Regions from separate parts of the Endobacterium panacihumi genome, predicted to be linked through region 2. Evidence: predicted binding sites of a transcription regulator. Region 2 holds the regulator's gene; the other holds the start of a gene.

What was found. Region 2 encodes PhoB, which activates phosphate uptake and scavenging genes when phosphate is short. Its sites were predicted from a motif close to TGTCATNNANCTGTCAT; they were not measured.
Region 1: the regulator PhoB is predicted to act here: its motif matches at 2,428-2,444, upstream of ACRQ1B_RS26690 (NAD-glutamate dehydrogenase).

The regions. Positions count from the first base shown of each region.
Region 1 covers NZ_JBOZRA010000009.1:121,033-128,254, forward strand. Annotated here, with positions in the region: gene ACRQ1B_RS26675 (lytic murein transglycosylase) at 1-781, shown strand, start outside; gene ACRQ1B_RS26680 (carbonic anhydrase) at 813-1,451, opposite strand; gene pdxY (pyridoxal kinase PdxY) at 1,504-2,376, opposite strand; gene ACRQ1B_RS26690 (NAD-glutamate dehydrogenase) at 2,551-7,222, shown strand, end outside.
Region 2 covers NZ_JBOZRA010000001.1:1,978,833-1,986,054, reverse strand. Annotated here, with positions in the region: gene pstA (phosphate ABC transporter permease PstA) at 1-201, shown strand, start outside; gene pstB (phosphate ABC transporter ATP-binding protein PstB) at 215-1,030, shown strand; gene phoU (phosphate signaling complex protein PhoU) at 1,083-1,796, shown strand; gene phoB (phosphate regulon transcriptional regulator PhoB) at 1,821-2,504, shown strand; gene ACRQ1B_RS09890 (PACE efflux transporter) at 2,566-3,006, opposite strand; gene ACRQ1B_RS09885 (GcrA family cell cycle regulator) at 3,225-3,770, opposite strand; gene ACRQ1B_RS09880 (hypothetical protein) at 3,902-4,153, opposite strand; gene ACRQ1B_RS09875 (aspartate aminotransferase family protein) at 4,189-5,385, shown strand; gene argF (ornithine carbamoyltransferase) at 5,439-6,356, shown strand; gene ACRQ1B_RS09865 (Hsp33 family molecular chaperone) at 6,568-7,222, shown strand, end outside.

The sequences.
Region 1 (7,222 bases), on a different contig from region 2:
AATAGGCTTCGGCTTTTCTGCGGCACCTGCCTTGGCAGCGGCATGCGGAAACGACAGCAGCGGCTTTGCCAACTGGGTCCAGGATTTCAAGCAGACGGCACCGTCAAAGGGCATTTCGCCGTCGGTTCTCGACCGCGCTTTCGCCAATGTCAGCTATAACCGCGATACGATCCGCGCGGACCGCGGTCAGCGCAGCTTCAAGCTTTCCTTCGAGGAATTCATGAAGAAGCGTGGCGGCCAGGCGATCATTTCGCGTGGCAAGACCATGAAGAAGAACAATGCCTCGCTGTTCGCCTCGATCGAGCGGCGTTACGGCGTTCCAGCCGGCCCGCTCCTTGCCATCTGGGGCATGGAAACCGGTTTCGGCAGCTACCTCGGCAACCAGCACACGCTGTCCGCTGTCGCAACGCTTTCCTATGACTGCCGCCGCTCGGCATTTTTCACCGAACAGCTTTACGCCGCGCTGCAGCTTGTTGCCCGTGGTGACCTGAGCGTAACCGCCAAGGGCGCGGCGCATGGTGAAATCGGCCAGACCCAGTTCCTACCGCTCAACGTCATCCGCTACGGCGCCGATGGCGACGGTGACGGTCATATCGACATGGTTCGTTCGCGCGCGGATGCCCTGGCATCGACGGCAAACTTCCTGCGTGGCCACGGCTGGCGTGCAGGCGCTGGTTACCAGCAGGGTGAACCGAACTTCGTTGCTATCCAGGGATGGAATGCTGCCTCTGTCTATCAAAAGGCAATCGCCTATATCGGCGCGCAGATCGACGGCCAATAAGCCATCGATCCCAGTTCAGCAAATAGATTGCTTAGAGGTCAGGGCGAATGAAATCGCCCGCCTCGTTCATGATCCAGAGTTCGCCGCTCGAAATATCGAACCACGCGCCGTGGACATTGAGTTCGCCTTCCTCGTGAAGCGTCCTCACGAATGGAAAACTCATCAGATTGTTGATCGAATTGCGGATCGAGACACGCTCGAGCGCAGTCTGCCGCTCCCCCATCGTCATTAGATCATTGTTCTGGATCTGCTCGGCAGCAGGCTTCAGCAACTGCATCCATCGGCCGATGAAGTCGCCCGGCGACAAAGGCTCCATGGCCGGATCGAGAGCCGCCTGGATGCCGCCGCAGCGGCCATGCCCCATGACGACGATATTGCTGATCTTCAACACCTGCACCGCATATTCAACAGCTGCGGATGTTGCATGGTACTGGCTGTCCGGCTCGTAGGGCGGCACCATGTTGGCAACATTGCGCACCACGAACAATTCGCCGGGGCCACAATCGAAAATGGCTTCAGGTGCTGCGCGTGAATCACAACAGGCAATCAGCAGCGTATGAGGGGTCTGGCCGTGCTCGGCAAGCACGCGATAACGTTCGCGGGCATCGGCATACCGGCCGTTCATGAAGTTGCGGTAGCCCGCAAGCAGGGGTTCGGGAAAAGCGTCCATGAGGAGACGCTTATAGCGCGCGCCGACGGGAATCAACGGGCAGGATATCGCCTTATCGGCGAACATTCTGCAAAGGGTGAATCAATCTGCGCAATTGCACCATTGCCATCGGGGACGAAAGACTTGAAGCGTCGGTTTCGAGCGCCAGCTCGTCTCCGCCACGTTTGGCTGTACGCGCAAGCACTTCATAAACGCTCGCCGTCGCCAGTTGCAGAGCCTTTTCTTCGTCCAGACCAGACAAAAGACGTGCCAGAAAAACGGCTGCGAGCAGATCGCCCAGACCATTCGGAGGATTTTCGATCAAGCGATGCTCGGCCAAAAGCGCAAGCTTGCCCGTCAGATATAGATTACCGGTTCCGCCGGCCATCATCGGCACCGCTGATGTCACCATCATACGTGGCGGCCCAAGAGCCACGGCGGCATCCATGATCGCCGCATTGGTTTCGAGTGCTGCGCCGGACAGCCACGCCAGTTCATATCGATTCGGCGTCGCCAGCGATGCAAGCGGAATGAGATCGTCTCGGATCGACTCGGCCGTTGCCTGCGGGATGTAAAGGCCGCCCACGTCTCCCATCACCGGATCGCAGACATAAAGGACGTCGGGATTTTTTTGGCGCACCGCCTGTATCAGTCGAGCGACGGCCTTCGGTTGAGCCGGATGGCCGAAATAACCCGTCAGCACGGCCTTCACCTCACCGATCCATGGTGCCGCGATCAGATCGTCAATGACCTTCTCAAACTCTTCTTCAGGAAAAATCATCCGCGTGGAACGTCCATGCCCCGGATGCCAGGGGAGAACCACGGTTGGCAAAGCCCATACTGGAAAACCAAGCGTTTCCAGCGCAAAAACAGCCGCTCGGTTGCCGACCGATCCACGCACGACGTGGCTAGAAATGACGATAACGGCGCTTGGGTTTTCGGACATGGCAAAAGACTTTCGAACGAAGGTGTTGTTGATCAGTTTTTCAGAGCTTTATGTCAACAAGTCTTCGTTGATCGGTGGAATAACCGGGCAGCAATCGGCTAACATAAGATAATCGTCCGTTTCGGTTCGAACCACGATGGACGCCATAATATGATTTGGGAGAGGACTTGCCCCATGGACGCGAAGCGCAATCCGAAAAAAGACAAGCAGATCGACGCGGCACGCCGCATCGCCACCAAGAATGCGCTTGATCCACACCTGTTGTTCAGCCGGGCAAGCAAGGACGACCTTGCCCTCTATACGCCCGAAATGCTGGCTCTTGCCGCCGAGCAGGCCCGCAAGGCGCTGGCAGGCTGGAATCACAAGAACGCTCACGTGCTTATCGAGGCCATTCCCGGTATTCAACCGGCGGGTGAGGCGGTGTCGGTGCTGACGATTGTCGATCACAATCAGCCTTTCCTCTACGACTCGGTGATGGGTGAAGTCACCAGCAGCGTCCGCGATCTGATGCTTGCCGTTCACCCGATCCTGCATGTCGAAAACGGCAAGGAGCCGGTTTTCCATTTGCATGACGCGCCGGTTGATGCCGAGCACACTGTCAGCCTTATTCAGATCCATATCCCGCTATTGACCGCTGAGCAGACCGCAGACCTTCAACAGCGCATCGGCAAAGTTCTCGAACAAGTTCATCTGGCGATCACGGACTGGCAGGCCATGCTTGGCCGCCTCAATACCGCAATTGCCGAGCTCTCCGCAGTTTCGCGAAAGAAAAGCGATCGCGACGAGGCCCTGGCTTTCCTCGAATGGCTACGAGATGACAATTTCACTTTCCTTGGCATGCGCGAATACACCTATTCGGGCAGCGGTGATGACGCCCGCTTCGAGCGTGCTACAGAACGTGGGCTTGGCATTCTTTCCGATCCCGATGTGCTCGTTCTGCGCCAAGGCAAGAGCGCGGTGATGACCACGCCGGAAATCCTTGAATTCCTTGAGGGTCCGGATTTTCTCATTGTCACCAAGGCGAACGTCAAGTCCGTCGTGCATCGGCGTGCTTACATGGACTATGTTGGCATCAAACGTTTCGACGAATCCGGCAAAGTCATCGGGGAACTGCGCGTCGTCGGCCTGTTCACGGCAACGGCCTACACGCACTCTGTGGGCGAAATTCCGCTTATCCGCGCCAAGGCCAAACGTATCAAGGAACATTTCGGCTTCGACCGCCTGAGCCATTCCGGCCGCATGCTGAAAAACACGCTAGAATCCTATCCGCGTGACGACATGTTTCAGATCCATCCGGATGTCCTGATCAAATTCTGCGAACAAATCATGGAACTGGCCGAGCGCCCACGCGTACGCATTCTGCCACGTATCGACCAATTCGATCGGTTCGTGTCCGTAATCGTTTATGTTCCACGTGAAAACTACAACTCTTCCGTTCGTGAAAAAGTAGGAGACTACCTTTCCGCCATCTACGAAGGGCATGTCTCCGCCTATTACCCCGCCTTTCCAGAGGGCGGGATCGCCCGCGTCCACTTCATCATCGGCCGAACCGGCGGCAAGACGCCCCGCATTCCGCAACAGAAGCTGGAAGCCACCATTCGCGATATCGCGACCCCATGGAGCGAACGATTTGCAGCCCTCGCCGGCCCGCATCAGCCCACACTCCATGCGACCCAGGCCTATCAGGAGACCTTTACGCCGGAGGAGGTGTTCGGTGATCTGGCAGATATCAATGCCTGCGTCGGCGGCGAGCCCATCCGCATCGAATTCTACCGCAGCAGTGCCGATGACGAGACCACGCTTTCTCTGAAAATCTTCCATCAGGCCGGCCAGCTTTCACTGTCACGCCGCGTGCCGCTTCTGGAAAATCTCGGTTTTCAGGTCCTGAGCGAGCAGACGTTCGAACTGGAGGTGGATGCTGAAGGTGGCCGCACGCTGGTCGTCCTGCATGATATGGAATTGCGGATCGATGGTAGCCATAGCATCGACTTCGCACGCCAGTCGCAGCAGCTCGAAGAGGCATTTCTCGATGCCTATTTCGGCCTGATCGACAATGACAGTTTCAACAGGCTTGTTCTGCTTTGCGGCGTTTCCGCGCGTGAAGTGACGGTGCTGCGTGCCTATGCCCGTTATCTGCGCCAGACCGGCATCGTCTACTCGCAGAACCACATCGCCGACACGTTGACACGTTATCCGGCGATCGCCGCCGATCTGCTGAAACTGTTCCATGACGGCTTTGACCCGAAACTGAGCGACAAAAAGCGGGATAAAAAGCTTTCCGAACGCCACGCCGAGATTGAAGCGGCATTGGCCGATGTGCCCAACCTCGACGACGACCGCACGCTTCGCCGTTTCGTCAACGTCATCGATTCGACCCTGCGTACCAATTATTTCCAGCGCGCCGAAGACGGAAAGCCGCATGCCATGCTGGCCTTCAAGCTTGACCCGAAACAGCTCGACAACCTGCCGGAACCTCGTCCCTTCCGAGAAATGTTCGTTTACGGCACCGAGGTGGAAGGCGTGCACCTGCGCTTCGGCAAGGTCGCCCGCGGCGGTCTGCGCTGGTCGGATCGCGGCGAGGATTACCGCACCGAAGTTCTGGGTCTGGTGAAGGCACAGCAGGTCAAGAACGCCGTCATCGTGCCGGTCGGCGCAAAGGGCGGCTTTTTCCCGAAAAAACTGCCGGTCGGCGGCACGCGCGACGAAATCTTCAATGCGGGCCGCGCGGCCTACATGACCTATATCCGCACGTTGCTGTCGATCACCGACAACATCATCGACGGCGAGGTCGTGGCACCCAAGGACACGGTGCGCGTTGATGACGACGACCCCTATTTCGTTGTTGCCGCCGACAAGGGAACGGCCACCTTCTCCGACACGGCCAACGGCCTTGCCCAAGAGGCCGGTTTCTGGCTGGATGACGCTTTTGCCTCGGGTGGCTCGGCCGGTTACGACCACAAGAAGATGGGCATCACGGCCCGCGGCGCATGGGAAACCGTCAAACGGCATTTCCGTGAACAGGACATCGACATCCAGACAACGCCCTTCACCGTGGCCGGTGTCGGCGATATGTCGGGCGACGTTTTTGGCAACGGCATGCTGCTGTCGCGCGAAATCCGCCTGATCGCCGCTTTCGACCATCGCGACATCTTCATCGACCCGAACCCGGATACGGAAAAGAGTTTTGCCGAGCGTGAGCGCATGTTTGCCCTGCCGCGCTCAAGCTGGCAGGATTACGACCGTTCCGTTCTATCCAAGGGCGCAATGATCATTTCGCGGTCGGAAAAATCGGTAAAGCTGACACCGGAAGCCGCTGCCGCGATCGACATTGGCAAGACGACTGCGACACCGTTCGAAATCCTCACGGCCATACTGAAAAGCCCCGTCGATCTTTTGTGGTTCGGTGGTATCGGCACCTATATCAAGGCGGCTTCCGAAACCGATGCCGAAGTCGGCGACCGCGCCAATGATCCGATCCGCGTAACGGCTGGCGAACTACGCGCCAAGGTCATCGGCGAAGGCGCCAATCTGGGTGTCACCCAGAAGGGCCGTATCGCCTATGCTCTGAACGGTGGCCGATGCAATTCGGATGCGATCGACAACTCGGCAGGCGTCAATTCCTCCGACGTCGAGGTCAATATCAAGATTGCGCTGAGCCCGGCCATGAAGGAAGGCCGCCTGCCGCGTGAAAAGCGCAACCGCCTCCTGACTTCGATGACGGAAGAGGTCGCGGCGCTTGTCCTGCGCAACAACTACCTGCAATCGCTGGCAATCTCACTCTCCGAGCGCAAGGGCATCCGGGATCGTGAAGTGCTGTCCCGCCTGATGTCGGTTCTGGAATCCCGTGGCCAGTTGAACCGCAAGGTCGAAACCTTGCCGGATGATACGACCATGGCGGACCGGTACATTGCCGGCAAACCATTGACCCGGCCGGAAATCGGCGTGCTTCTGTCCTACGCGAAGATCGTTCTATTTGACGATATTCTCGAAAGCGTGCTTCCGGATGATCCTTATATGGCAGACACTTTGGCCGGCTATTTCCCGGCCGGCATGAAGAAGGCCTATGCGGCAGACATCGCTGGGCACCGCCTGCATCGTGAAATCGTTGCGACATTGCTTGCCAACGAAACGATCAATCGGGGTGGCCCGGGCTTCGTTCAGCAGATGGTCGACATTACCGGCTGCGCGCCGGCAGATGTCGTCAAGGCAGCGTTCCTCGCCCGCGAAAGCTTTGACCTGACGCAGATCTGGAAGGAAATCGACGCGCTCGACAATGTCCTTCCGGGCGGCACCCAGAACATGCTTTATGCACGTATCGAGGATATTTTTGCCGACGCAACCCGGTTGATCCTGCAGACCAAAACAGCCGATGGTCCGCTGGAAGCAGCCAGCCGCCGCCTGGCAACGGCGATCAAGGGCATGCGGGCATCGCTGAAGGATCTGCCAACAGATGCCGAACTGGAGGCTGCCGGCATCTCGGACGATCTTTCACAGAAACTGCGTGCCCTGCCGACGCTGGTACTGGCCCCGGAAATCATGGTCGTTGCCGAACGGACCGGCGAACCGCTGGCACGGGCAACGGAAGCCTATTTCGCCGTCAGCGAGATCTTCCGTATCGGCCGCCTGCTGGATGCCGGCGAACGGGTTGCGACAAGTGATCATTATGAAAGCCTGGCGCTGACCCGCAGCCTGCAGCAGATCACCGTTGCCCGTCGTGACATCGTGATCGCCGCCCTGTCCGCACATGCAAAAGACAAGAAACCGGTCGAGGCCTGGTATGCGGGCGACCGCCAGCGCGTAAACCGCATCAGCGGCGAACTGATTGCGCTCAGCGACGGAGCCGATG
Region 2 (7,222 bases):
GTCGCCTTCGTCGCCAACTATCCGACCACCCCTATGGATCCGTCCACGGCCCTGCCGGTTCAGATCTACATGTGGGCCAACGAGGCGGAACGCGCCTTCGTCGAAAGAACCTCGGGAGCGATCATCATCCTGCTCCTGTTCCTCATTGTCATGAACGTCGGGGCGATCCTGTTGCGCCGTCGCTTCGAACGGCGCTGGTAGAAGGAGCTCTGTTATGAACATGATGTCTGAAGCAGCAGTGGAAAAGGCGCTAGACAAGAAGATGAATGACATGTCCTACAAGATGATCGGCAACGACGTATCCGTCTATTACGGCGAGAAGCGTGCCCTGTTCGACGTCAACCTCAACGTTCGCGAAAACACGGTCACGGCGCTCATCGGCCCGTCGGGTTGCGGCAAGTCGACCTTCCTGCGCACGCTGAACCGCATGAACGACACGATCGAAGGCTGCCGCGTGACTGGCAAGATCACGCTCGACAGCGATGATATCTACGACAAGGAAATCGACGTCGTGGAACTGCGCGCCCGCGTCGGCATGGTGTTCCAGAAGCCGAACCCGTTCCCGAAGTCGATCTACGAAAACATCGCCTACGGCCCGCGCATCCATGGTCTGGCCCGCAACAAGGCCGATCTCGATCAGATCGTCGAGGCCTCGCTTCAGCGCGCTGGCCTGTGGACGGAAGTCAAGGATCGCCTGCATGAAGGCGGCACGGGCTTGTCCGGTGGTCAGCAGCAGCGTCTGTGCATTGCCCGCGCGGTTGCCGTTTCGCCGGAAGTCATCCTGATGGACGAGCCCTGTTCGGCGCTTGACCCGATCGCAACCGCAAAGGTCGAGGAACTCATCCACGAGCTGCGCGCCAATTACACGATCGTCATCGTCACGCACTCCATGCAGCAGGCGGCCCGCGTGTCGCAGCGCACGGCCATGTTCCACCTCGGCCAGCTGGTCGAGGAAAACGACACCGACAAGATGTTCACCAATCCCGATGACCAGCGCACGCAGGATTACATCATGGGCCGTTTCGGCTGATCCGGGCTCTTTGCCCGCATCGCCCTGACTGCAGACATCAAGGATCAGAAAAATGGTTTCGACCCATATTCTTTCGGCCTACGACGAAGAACTGAAATATTTGAACCGCCGCATTTCCGAAATGGGCGGCCTCGCCGAGCAGATGTGCGGCGACGCGGTTCGCGCGCTCGTCAATTCGGATACGGCGCTGGCCCAGAAGATCATTTCGGATGACGTCATCCTCGATCACGCCGAGCGCGAAATCCAGGACAAGGCGATTGTCACCATCGCCAAGCGCCAGCCGGTTGCCGCCGACCTTCGCGAAATCATCGGCACGCTGCGCATCGCCGCCGACCTCGAGCGCGTCGGTGACCTTGGCAAGAACACCGCCAAGCGCGTTATCGCCGTGCAGGGCACAGGCGTGCCGCGCAAACTGGCCCGTGGCCTGGAGCATCTCTCCGAACTGGCGCTGGTGCAGCTCAAGGACGTTCTCGACGTGTTTGCCAGCCGCTCGGCTGAAAAGGCGGAAATCATCCGCCAGCGCGACGAGGAAATCGACGCGATGTACACGTCGCTGTTCCGCGAACTGCTGACCTACATGATGGAAGATCCGCGCAACATCACCTCGTGCACGCATCTTCTGTTCTGCGCCAAGAACATCGAGCGTATCGGCGACCACGCCACCAACATCGCCGAGACCATCTATTACATCAAGACCGGTGCCCAGCTCGAAGGCGAGCGTCCCAAGGACGATACGGCAAACACGGTTGGTGCGCTCGTCGACTGACGGGCGAAACGGAGCAGATAAGACATGCTACCCAAGATCGCGGTCGTTGAAGACGAAGAAGCACTGAGCGTGCTTCTTCGCTACAATCTCGAAGCCGAAGGATATGAGGTCGAAACCGTTTTGCGCGGTGACGAGGCCGAAATCCGACTTCAGGAACGCGTTCCTGACCTTCTCATCCTCGACTGGATGCTGCCGGGCGTGTCCGGCATCGAACTGTGCCGGCGGCTGCGCATGCGACCGGAGACCGAGCGTCTGCCGATCATCATGCTGACGGCGCGCGGCGAGGAAAGCGAACGTGTTCGCGGTCTGGCGACCGGCGCGGACGATTATGTCGTCAAGCCGTTTTCCACGCCGGAACTGATGGCCCGAGTCAAGGCGATGTTGCGCCGCGCCAAGCCGGAAGTTCTCTCCAGCGTGCTGAAATGCGGTGACATCGAACTGGATCGTGAGACCCATCGCGTTCACCGCAAGACCCGCGAAGTGCGTCTCGGCCCGACCGAGTTCCGCCTTCTGGAATTCCTGATGGTATCACCGGGTCGCGTTTTCTCGCGCTCGCAACTGCTGGATGGCGTCTGGGGCCATGATATCTATGTGGATGAGCGTACCGTCGACGTGCATGTCGGCCGTCTGCGCAAGGCTCTGAATTTTTCCAACATGCAGGATGTCATCCGCACCGTTCGTGGCGCGGGTTATTCGATGGAAGCCTGATCCGCTTCATCTGTGTTGAAATTGAAAAGGCCCGGATGTGTCATCGCATCCGGGCCTTTTGTCATTCTGCAGGTGCTTGCGCCTCGCGCCATTCCGGCAGGGGAAAGATCCGGTCATAGGCCATGTTGAAGACGAAGGCGTAGACCAGGTAGAAGGTCGCAAACGAGATATCCATCACCAGTGCCTGCCAGAGCGTGACGCCCAGATACCAGGCGATGAAGGGCAGGAGCACGATCAGCAGACCAAGCTCGAACAGCACCGTATGGGCAATACGCAGCGGCATCGTCTTCAGCGTGCTGCCGCGAAACTTCTGCATCAGGTGGTCGAAGCCGAGATTGTAGACGTAGTTCCATGCCGTTGCGACGGTGGCGGAAACGATGCCCACGACGCCGACATGTTCGACCGGAAGATGGAACACGAAGGATGCGAGCGGCGTGAAAAGCGCAAGCCCGATGACTTCAAAGCTGATGGCATGGCGAATACGGTCGCGCACTGTGCGCATGGTCAACCCCTTGGGTTTGCCGGGCCGTCCCGGTGTTTTATGCCCAATACGGGGGAGGTCGTCCTCGCGAACTCTAAATAGGTTTTCGAGCTGCCATAGGCAAGCCTTCAGGTGGCAAGGCTGCTATGCACTTAGGCAAATGCCGCATCTGAAGGCATGAAAAAAAGCGGGCCAGAAGCCCGCTTTTCAATCTCGTCCTCGTGTGTGTCGCGGCCTGATCAGGCGCGGGCAGCAGCCTTGTTGCGGCGCTCGTTGACCGGCTGGTAGGCCATGCGGCCGTGGTATTTGCAGTAAGGCGAATTGTCCGGGGATTCTGCGCCGCAGAAGTGGAAATCGTCCTTGAGGGGGTCGCCCATCGGCCACTTGCAGGTACGCTCGGTCAGTTCCGTCAGCGCCAGCTTGCGGTTGATCGGAACGACGATGTTGCCGGCCGGCTTGTAGACAGCGACTTCCTGCGTCTCGTCCATGTCCATCTCTTCGCGCACCATGGTGGCGCCGACCGGGCGCTGAACGGTACGGGTCTGAGGACGGGCCGCAAAATTGCTCTGCGGACGCGGCGCCGAAGACGCCACGCGCTTGGCCGGACGCGGTGCGGTGCTCGTGCTGCCGCCGGCTTTCGCGCGGCCGGGCAGGTTCAGGCGATGGACTTTGCCAATCACCGCGTTACGGCTTACGCCTCCAAGTTGCGCCGCGATCTGGCTGGCGCTCAGGCCTTCGGCCCATAATTTCGTCAGGCGCTCGACGCGCTCGTCAGTCCAGTTCATGCTATCTCTCCGCCGTGAGGTGCTGAACGTGGCTTGAATCGGTCACCGTTCCGGCGAATGAATCCGCCAGAAAATACTACATCTATACTTTTGGTGACTAAGTCCGCCGCATGCAGCCTAGTAATTGACGATTAACCTAGTGTGGGGCTGACTCCGTGGCAAGAGTCGGGCGAATCACTGCGAATCGATTTCCGTGTTTTCCCCAACTTGCTGGTCAAGCGAGTCATATATGTCACAGCTTGAAGGCGAGTAACGGTCGCGCGCAATAAAGCTCTTTTCAAGGCATTGAAAGCTGTTTTGTTGACAGCACACAGCGAAATGCCGATAGTGCCCGCGCCGCCTGTCCAGGCGGCATTTTTAATTTCGGCGACATGGGTCGCCATCTGGTTTTCACCAGTTTCAAGGAGTGAATGTCGCCATGGCTGAAGCCGCGCTTTTCGACACGTTTGCTAGGGCTCCGCTGCGCTTCGAGCGCGGCGAAGGCGTTTGGCTTGTGACGGAACGCGGCGAGCGATATCTCGATTTTGGCGCCGGCGTCGCAGTCACCTCCTGCGGCCATTCCAACCCGCATCTGGTCGAGGCTTTGAAGTCGCAGGCTGAGAAGGTCTGGCACCTCTCCAACCTTTACGAAATCCCGGAGCAGGAGCGGCTAGCCCGCCGGCTGACGGAAGCGACGTTCGCCGACAAGGTGTTCTTCACCAATTCGGGTGCGGAAGCGCTGGAATGCGCGATCAAGACGGCGCGCCGTTATCACTTCTCCAAGGGCAACCCGGAAAAATTCCATATCATCACCTTCGAAGGTGCCTTCCATGGCCGCACGATCGCAACGATCGCTGCCGGTGGCCAGGAAAAGTACATGGAAGGTTTTGGCCCCAAGGCGCAAGGGTTCGATCAGGTCCCGTTTGGTGATCTCGAAGCCCTCAATGCCGCCATCACCGAAAACACCGGCGCCCTGCTGATCGAGCCGATCCAGGGCGAGGGCGGCGTGCGCCCCGTGCCGAAGGAATTCATGCGCGAACTGCGCCGCATCTGTGATGAGAAGGGCCTGCTCCTGATCCTCGACGAGGTTCAGACCGGCGTCGGCCGTACCGGCAAATTTTTCGCGCATGAATGGCTGGGCGTTACCCCGGATATCATGGCGATCGCCAAGGGTATCGGCGGCGGTTTCCCGTTCGGCGCCTGTCTGGCAACGGCCGAAGCCGCATCCGGCATGAAGCCCGGCATTCACGGCACGACCTATGGCGGCAACCCGCTCGCCATGGCCTGCGGCAATGCCGTGCTCGATATCGTTCTGGCTGACGGTTTCCTTGAAAACGTCCGTGACGTTGCGCTGGTCTTCCGTCAGGGGCTTGCGGCGCTGAAGGATCGTTTCCCGGAAGTGATCGAGGACATTCGTGGCGAAGGCCTGCTGCTCGGCATCAAGGCAAAAATTCCGGCCGGCGATCTCGTCACCGGCCTGCGCAACGAAAAGATGCTGGCCGTTCCGGCCGGCGACAATGTCGTGCGCCTGTTGCCGCCGCTGGTCGTGACCGCGGAAGAGGCCCGAGAAGGTCTGGCCCGTATCGAACGAGCCGCGGAAGCACTCACCGCTGAACAGTTGAAAAAAACCGCCTGAGGGGCAGGAGAGGGGACGCCGTTTCGGGTTCCCTCGTGAAGGGACTATTTGAAATGGCATCTCCCAAGCATTTTCTGGATCTTTCCGCCGTCTCCAAGCAGGATCTGCGGTCGATCCTCGATGACGCCAAGGTCCGCAAGGCCGCCACCAAGGCCGGCACGGCAGACAAGCCGCTGGCCGGCAAGATGCTGGCCATGATCTTTGAAAAGCCGTCCACCCGCACACGCGTCTCCTTCGATGTCGGCATGCGCCAGCTCGGCGGCGAAACCCTGTTCCTGTCCGGCACCGAAATGCAGCTCGGCCGCGCCGAAACGATCGGCGACACGGCCAAGGTGCTGTCGCGTTATGTCGATGCGATCATGATCCGCACCACCGATCACAAGCGCCTTCTGGAGCTTGCCGAACATGCCACCGTGCCGGTCATCAATGCGCTCACCGATGACACGCATCCCTGCCAGATCATGGCCGACCTGATGACCTTCGAGGAACATCGCGGCTCCGTCGAGGGCAAGACCTTTGCCTGGACCGGCGATGGCAACAACGTGCTGCATTCCTTTGTCGAGGGTGCTGCCCGTTTCGGTTACACGATGAACATGGCCGTCCCCATGGGCTCCGAACCGCACGACAAGTTCATGAACTGGGCGCGCAACAATGGCGGCGACGTCAAGCTGTACCACGATGCCGAACAGGCGGTTGCCGGCGTCGACATGGTCGTGACCGACACCTGGGTTTCCATGAACCAGGAACACAAGGCGCGCGGTCACAACATTTTTCAGCCCTATCAGGTCAATGACGCACTTATGAAGCGCGCCAAGGACGATGCGCTGTTCATGCACTGCCTGCCTGCGCATCGCGGCGAAGAAGTCACCGACAGCGTCATCGACGGCCCGCAATCGGTCGTTTTCGATGAGGCGGAAAACCGCCTTCATGCACAGAAGTCGGTTCTCGCCTGGTGCTTTGGCGCTATCTAAGGTGGGATTTTTGAGGGCCGACGCTGCGACTTGAATTCGACTTGAATTCGGTGGCGGCCCACACCACCTCTTGCACTTCAAACGGGCCGGGCGGCATGGTCGCGCCGGCCTTTCAACATATATCGGCGTCGTCTTTCGTCCGGCCAGCGGTTCCGCTCGGCAGGGGCTTGTGTCAGATTGATCGAAAAGACCGGCGCAGAAGGAGCGGAAAATGGCAGAAGCAACCGTTGAACTGAACGATCTCAGCCTTGCCGGCGACGATCGTGTCGTACCCTTTCAGGTCGAAGGTCTGGATGTGCGCGGCCGTGCGGTTCAGCTTGGGCCGATGTTGAACACCATCCTGGCCCGTCATGATTATCCGGCGCCGGTTGCCCGTCTGCTGGCGGAATCGCTGGTGCTGACGGCTCTGCTCGGGACCTCGCTCAAATTCTCCGGCAAGTTCACGGTGCAGACCAAGGGCGATGGACCGGTCGATCTTCTGGTCGCCGATTTTTCGACGCCGGATGCACTGCGCGCTTATGCCCGTTACGACGAGGATGCACTGGCCGCCGCTGTCGAGGCCGGTAAAATCGCGCCGCAGGAACTGCTGGGCGAAGGTATTCTGGCCTTCACCATCGATCAGGGCATGGGCATGCAGCCCTATCAGGGCATCGTGCCGCTCGACGGCTCGACGTTGGAAGAGATTGCCGGCGTCTATTTCCGCCAGTCGGAACAGATCCCCACCAAGGTGCGCCTCGGTGTCGCTGAACTGTTCGATCGCGACGAGGACGGCAAGCCGCGCCACAACTGGCGTGCCGGCGGCATCGTCGCGCAGTTCCTGCCGCAGGCGCCCGAGCGCATGCGCCAGCCCGACTTGCATGGCGGTG